DNA from 3 places in the Streptomyces sp. NPDC017943 genome. Region 1 is predicted to be linked to each of the others. Evidence: riboswitches for the same ligand, from Rfam matches in the RefSeq annotation. Region 1 holds a riboswitch; each other region holds the start of a gene.
The links. A riboswitch is a leader RNA that binds a small molecule or an ion and turns the genes downstream of it on or off. The one in region 1 is predicted to bind thiamine pyrophosphate.
Positions count from the first base shown of each region.

Region 1 (2,258 bases):
CGGCCAGCCAGGCCGTGGCGGGGCGGGCGCCGATCCCGACGACGACCGCCTCCGCGGGCAGCCGTGAGCCGTCGTCCAGGACCACCGCGCCGGGCTCGACCCGCGCCACGCGCGCGTGGGTGCGCAGGACGGCGCCCGCGTCGGCGTACCAGCGGGCCATCGGCGCGGCGACCTCGGCGGGCAGGGCGTCGGCGAGGGGACGGCCGGCGGCCTCCACGACGGTCACCGAGCAGCCCGCCTCGCGCGCGGCCGTGGCGAACTCCGCGCCGATCCAGCCCGCGCCCACGACCACGATCTCGTGCCGGGCGGCCAGCACCGGCCGCAGCCGCTCGGCGTCGTCCAGGGTGCGCAGCAGGTGCACGCCGGGCACGCCCTGCGCGCCGGGCAGCCGGACCGGCTCGGCGCCGGTCGCGACCACCAGGACGTCGTACGGCACGGGCCCGGCCTCGGTGTCCAGCTCGTGATCGCCGGGGCGCAGGCCCAGCACCTCGCAGCCGAGGCGCAGTTCGATGCCCAGGGCCTCGAAGTCCACGTCGAAGGCGGAGCCCTCGGCCTTGCCGAGCAGGACGGCCTTGGACAACGGCGGGCGGTCGTAGGGCTGGTGGGGCTCGGCACCGATGAGGCTCACGGTGCCGGTGAAGCCCTGTTCGCGCAGGGCGACCGCGGTCTGCACCCCGGCCATGCCCGCGCCCGCCACGACCACGCGCCGCGGCGCGGACGGGCCTGGTTCCTGCGTCTGCTCGCTCACCTGATCACCATAGACACCTGACGTTCCGTCAGTCAGTGCTCCTGCGCCGTGAGCTGCTCCACAACGCTGGTGCCGCTGCCCGGCCCGGACTCCCACTCCCAGGTCTCCTCCAGCCGCACCCGGCCGTCGGGCAGCTCCACGACCGTCGAGACGCAGTGCCCCGAGGCGGTGGTGCCGTCCCGCCTGAGCTGGACGTAGCGGAAGTCGAGCCTGTCACCTTCCCGGATACCCACGAGATGCCCGCGTACGACGTCCCCGCCCGCGTAGTCGGCCCAGATCTCGCCGTCCCGCTCGTGGTAGCGGAACCGGGTGCGGGTCCCCACCTGACCGGGTGCCTGGTCGGCGACCGGGGCGAGGACGAGACCGTCGAGGGATCGGGCCATGGGGGAAGGCTCCCTTACTGCGGTGTGCGGGGTCGGGCTAGGGTGGCCAACGTAGAGCACTCGCGGGAGCCCGGGCGCACCGGGCTGAGAGGGAGGCTGGCGGCCTCCGACCGTACGAACCTGATCCGGGTCATGCCGGCGAAGGGAGGGGCTGGACGCCCATGTCGCGCACGTCCACCACATCAGACGTCCTCGTCGTCGGGGGCGGGATCATCGGCCTGGTCACGGCCTGGCGGGCCGCGCAGCGCGGGTTCGCCACGGCCGTGGTGGATCCCGAGCCCGGCGGCGGGGCCGCCCAGGTCGCCGCCGGGATGCTGGCCGCCGTCACGGAACTGCACTACGGCGAGCAGACCCTGCTGGGGCTGAACCTCGCCTCGGCCCGCCGCTACCCGGAGTTCGCGGCCGAGCTGACCGAGCTGACCGGGCACGACCTCGGCTACCGCCGCAGCGGCACCCTGGCCGTGGCCCTCGACGCCGACGACCGCGCGCACCTGCGGGAGCTGCACGCCCTCCAGCAGCAGTCGGGGCTGGACTCGCAGTGGCTGTCGGGGCGGGAGTGCCGCCGGCTGGAGCCGATGCTCGCGCCGGGGGTGCGCGGCGGGCTGCGGGTCGACGGCGACCACCAGATCGACCCCCGGCGCCTCGCCGCGGCCCTGGTCACCGCCTGTGAGCGGGCCGGGGTGGTCCTGCACCGGGCGTGGGCCGAGCGGCTCACCGTGGCGCGGGACCGGGCCGCGGGTGTGGTCACCGACGACGGGACCGTGCTGGGCGCGGGGCAGGTGGTGCTGGCCGCGGGCAGTCTCAGCGGCCGGCTCGCGGGCGTCCCGGACGAGGTGCTGCCCCCGGTGCGGCCCGTGAAGGGCCAGGTGGTGCGGCTGACCATGCCGGCGCGGCACGGGCCGTTCCTGAGCCGCACCGTGCGCGCGGTCGTGCGCGGCAGCCACGTCTACCTGGTGCCACGCGAGAGCGGCGAGCTGGTGATCGGGGCGACCAGCGAGGAGCTGGGCTGGGACACCACCGTCACCGCGGGCGGCGTCTACGAGCTGCTGCGCGACGCCCACGAGCTGGTGCCGGGCATCACCGAACTGCCGCTCACCGAGACCCGCGCCGGGCTGCGCCCCGGATCC
Region 1 covers NZ_JBIRHH010000009.1:6,242-8,499, forward strand. The annotation lists gene ACH4C6_RS26815 (NAD(P)/FAD-dependent oxidoreductase) at 1-748, opposite strand, end outside; gene ACH4C6_RS26820 (hypothetical protein) at 781-1,131, opposite strand; TPP riboswitch at 1,184-1,295, shown strand; gene thiO (glycine oxidase ThiO) at 1,293-2,258, shown strand, end outside.

Region 2 (2,258 bases), on a different contig from region 1:
GGCGATGACCTTGCGTAGATGCTGCGAGACGGGAGCGGCCGGGCCGTGGCTGTGCGAGTGCCCGTGCCCGCCCCCCGGAGAAGGATCGGAGCCGTGGCCGCCTCCCTGGCCGCTTCCGTGGCCGCCCCCGTGTCCGGGTCCGCCGTGCCCGTGTCCGGGTCCGCCGTGCCCGCCGCCGTCGACGCCGTCGTGGTCGGCACCATGGCCGTGTCCGCCGCCGTGGCCTGCTCCAGGACCGTTTCCGTCGCCGGGGCGGAAACCCGCGCCCTGCTCGTAACCCGGTCCCGTACCTGACCCCCGCTCAGCTCCCGGGCCCTGCCCGAAGCCACCCGACGGTCCGTGCCCCGGCCAGTCACCCTGGAGTGGCCCCGGCGGCGGCACCGCCGCAGGACCGCGTCCCCGCCCCGTGCCCGGCCCATGGCCGGAACCGGCGGCGAAGTCGTGGTCGTCTCCCCGGCCGTTGCCGTTGCCGTTGCCGTTGCCGGCGCCGGGTCCGCGGGGCGGCTCGGGCGGTGGGTAGGGGGAGCGATGCGTGGTGGTCACCCACCGATCATCGCAAGAACGAGGGGGGCCCTCTGGTCACCGCGCCAAGATTGCCGCTAGCGTGGAGTCACCTTTTGTACACGCGGGAGCTCGGAGCACCGGGCTGAGAGGGCGCTGACCTTCGTCCCAGCGATGTTTCACATGAAACATCACCGAAGTCGGGTGATGGTTCCCACGGAACGTCGGAGGACGGAAGCCGCTGCGTCGACCGCCGAACCTGTTACCGGGTAATGCCGGCGTAGGGAGTAGGTCTCATGACCAACAAGGACGCACGCACGCCTGCCTCCGTTCAGGACGCACAGTCCGAGGAGGCCGGGAAGTCCATCGGCTGGCACAAGGCGTACCTCGAGGGCAGCCGCCCCGACCTGCGCGTGCCTGTCCGGCAGGTGCACCTCACCAATGGGCGGTCGGTGACGCTGTACGACACGTCCGGCCCGTACACCGATCCACTCGTCGAGACCGACGTGCGCAGGGGTCTGGCCCCCCTGCGCGAGAACTGGATCGTCGCCCGCGGCGACACCGAGGAGTACGCGGGCCGCCCCGTCCGTCCCGAGGACGACGGCATCAAGCACACCTCGCCCCGCGGCGGCCTCCGCAACCTCGACGCCGTCTTCCCCGGGCGCCCGCGCCAGCCGCGCCGCAGCCGGGACGGCAAGGCGGTCACGCAGCTCGCCTACGCACAACGGGGCGAGATCACCCCGGAGATGGAGTACGTGGCTGTCCGGGAGAACGTGGCACCCGAGGTGGTGCGGGACGAGATCGCGGCGGGCCGCGCCGTTCTTCCGGCCAACGTCAACCACCCGGAGATCGAGCCGATGATCATCGGCAAGAGGTTCCTGGTGAAGGTCAACGCCAACATCGGCAACTCCGCGGTGACGTCCTCCATCGAGGAGGAGGTCGAGAAGATGACCTGGGCGACCCGCTGGGGTGCCGACACGGTGATGGACCTGTCCACCGGCCGCAACATCCACACCACGCGCGAGTGGGTGCTGCGCAACTCCCCCGTCCCCATCGGCACCGTGCCGCTCTACCAGGCCCTGGAGAAGGTCGACGGCCGCGCCGAGGAGCTGACGTGGGAGATCTACAAGGACACGGTCATCGAACAGGCCGAGCAGGGCGTGGACTACATGACCGTCCACGCGGGCGTGCGTCTCGCCTACGTGCCGCTCACCGCGAACCGGAAGACCGGCATCGTCTCCCGCGGCGGCTCGATCATGGCGGCCTGGTGCCTCGCGCATCACAGGGAGTCGTTCCTGTACGAGAACTTCGAGGAACTCTGCGAGATCCTCGCGGCGTACGACGTCACGTACTCGCTCGGTGACGGTCTCAGGCCCGGTTCCATCGCGGACGCCAACGACGAGGCGCAGTTCGCGGAGTTGAGGACGCTCGGGGAACTCAACCGGATCGCGAAGCGTTTCCACGTACAGACCATGATCGAGGGTCCGGGGCATGTCCCGATGCACAAGATCAAGGAGAACATCGACCTTCAGCAGGAGATCTGCGATGAAGCCCCGTTCTATACGCTCGGCCCGCTGACCACCGACGTCGCGCCGGCGTACGACCACATCACCTCCGGTATCGGCGCCGCGATGATCGCCTGGTGGGGCACGGCGATGCTGTGCTACGTCACGCCCAAGGAGCACCTGGGCCTGCCGAACCGCGACGACGTGAAGACCGGCGTCATCACGTACAAGATCGCCGCCCATGCGGCCGAC
Region 2 covers NZ_JBIRHH010000004.1:572,947-575,204, forward strand. The annotation lists gene ACH4C6_RS16200 (YibE/F family protein) at 1-381, opposite strand, end outside; TPP riboswitch at 616-805, shown strand; gene thiC (phosphomethylpyrimidine synthase ThiC) at 798-2,258, shown strand, end outside.
Region 2: it holds a riboswitch for thiamine pyrophosphate, as region 1 does, so the genes downstream of both, thiC (phosphomethylpyrimidine synthase ThiC) here and thiO (glycine oxidase ThiO) in region 1, are expected to answer to the same signal.

Region 3 (2,258 bases), on a different contig from region 1:
TGCCCGAGCTGATGACCGTCGTGCGGCACCTGTCCACCGACGAGGGCACCACCCGCAAGACCCTGTGGCGGCTGTTCGACGGGACGCTCGTCGAGTCCGTGCTGATGCGCTACCCGGACCGGGTGACCATGTGCATCAGCTCCCAGGCCGGGTGCGGGATGAACTGCCCGTTCTGCGCGACCGGGCAGGCCGGTCTCGACCGGAACCTGTCCACCGCCGAGATCGTGCACCAGATCGTCGACGGCATGCGCGCCCTGCGGGACGGGGAGGTCCCCGGCGGTCCCGCCCGGCTCAGCAACATCGTGTTCATGGGCATGGGCGAGCCGCTCGCGAACTACAACCGGGTCGTCGGCGCCATCCGCCGCCTCACCGACCCCGAGCCGGACGGGCTCGGGCTGTCGCAGCGCGGCATCACCGTCTCCACCGTCGGCCTCGTCCCGGCCATCCACCGCTTCGCCGACGAGGGCTTCAAGTGCCGGCTGGCGATCTCCCTGCACGCCCCGGACGACGAGCTGCGCGACACGCTGGTGCCGGTCAACACCCGGTGGAAGGTGCGCGAGGTGCTGGACGCCGGGTTCGAGTACAGCGCCAGGTCCGGGCGGCGGCTGTCCATCGAGTACGCGCTGATCCGGGACATCAACGACCAGGCCTGGCGTGGTGACCGGCTCGGCCGGCTCCTTCGGGGCAAGCCGGTGCACGTCAACCTGATCCCGCTGAACCCCACGCCGGGCTCCAAGTGGACCGCCTCCCGGCCCGAGGACGAGAAGGCGTTCGTGGAGGCCATCGCCGCCCACGGTGTGCCGGTGACGATCCGGGACACCCGGGGTCAGGAGATCGACGGGGCGTGTGGTCAGCTCGCGGCCACCGAACGGTAGTCTGATCGCCGTATCCACATCTGCATATTCCGACAGGGGAGCGCCACAGCGCTGAGAGTGCGGCACGGCCGCAGACCCTCCGAACCTGGCCCAGGTCATTCTGGGTAGGGAGATCGGTCACCACTCGAGCTGTTGCGCCCTGCCCGGGACCACGGAAGTCCCGGGCAGGGCCGCGTCTTCTCCTGGTCACTCCAGGAGGAATGAAGTGAGCATCAACGCGAAGCGCCTGACGGCCGCGGTCGTCGGGCTCGGCCTGGCCGGCACGCTCGTGGCGTGCGGGTCCTCGGACGGGGGTCAGGGGTCGGGCGACTCCAGGACCGTCACGCTCGTCAGCCACGACTCGTGGGCCGCCTCCAAGGACGTCCTCGCGGCCTTCGAGAAGCAGTCCGGCTACCGGGTCAGGGTCCTGAAGGACGGCGACGCCGGGCAGGCCGTCAACAAGGCCATCCTCACCAAGGACAACCCGCAGGGCGACGTCTTCTTCGGCGTCGACAACACCCTGCTCTCCCGCGCCCTCGACAACGGCCTGTTCCAGCCGTACGAACCGAAGGGCTCGGACCGCATCGCTCCCGAGTACCGCGTCGACCGGGACGAGCACCGGGTCACCCCCGTCGACACCGGCGACGTCTGCGTCAACTACGACAAGAAGTACTTCGCCGAGCACGACCTCCGGCCGCCGCGGACCCTCGACGACCTGGCCGACCCCCGGTACAAGGACCTGCTGGTCACCGAGAACGCCTCGTCGTCCTCGCCCGGCCTCGGCTTCCTGCTCGGCACCGCCGCGAAGTACGGCGACCGGGGCTGGGAGGGCTACTGGAAGAAGCTCAAGGCCAACGGCGTGAAGGTCGTCGACGGCTGGGAGCAGGCCTACAACGAGGAGTTCTCCGGCTCGGCCGGCGGCCGGAAGGCCAAGGGCGACCGGCCGCTCGTCGTCTCCTACGCCTCCTCCCCGCCCGCCGAGGTCGTCTTCGCCGACCCGAAGCCGGACACCGCCCCGACCGGCGTCGCCGAGGGCACCTGCTTCCGGCAGGTCGAGTACGCGGGCCTGCTCGGCAACGCGCGGAACGCCGAGGGCGGCAAGGCGTTCCTCGACTTCCTCGTCGGCAAGCGGTTCCAGGAGGACATGCCGCTCAACATGTTCGTCCACCCGGTGCGCGAGGACGCCCAGGTGCCGCCGGAGTTCGAGAAGTACGGGCCGCAGGCGAAGGACCCGCAGACCATGGACCCGGCGAAGATCGCCGACCACCGTGACCAGTGGGTCAAGTCGTGGACCTCGCTCGTACTGAAGTAGCCGCCCGCAGGCGGGGCGCGGCGGCACGGTTCGGTCTGCTGGCCGTGCCCGTCGCGTTCTTCGCGGTCTTCTTCGCCTACCCCGTCGCCGCG
Region 3 covers NZ_JBIRHH010000001.1:115,237-117,494, reverse strand. The annotation lists gene rlmN (23S rRNA (adenine(2503)-C(2))-methyltransferase RlmN) at 1-875, shown strand, start outside; TPP riboswitch at 900-1,004, shown strand; gene ACH4C6_RS00440 (thiamine ABC transporter substrate binding subunit) at 1,081-2,166, shown strand; gene ACH4C6_RS00435 (ABC transporter permease) at 2,142-2,258, shown strand, end outside.
Region 3: it holds a riboswitch for thiamine pyrophosphate, as region 1 does, so the genes downstream of both, ACH4C6_RS00440 (thiamine ABC transporter substrate binding subunit) here and thiO (glycine oxidase ThiO) in region 1, are expected to answer to the same signal.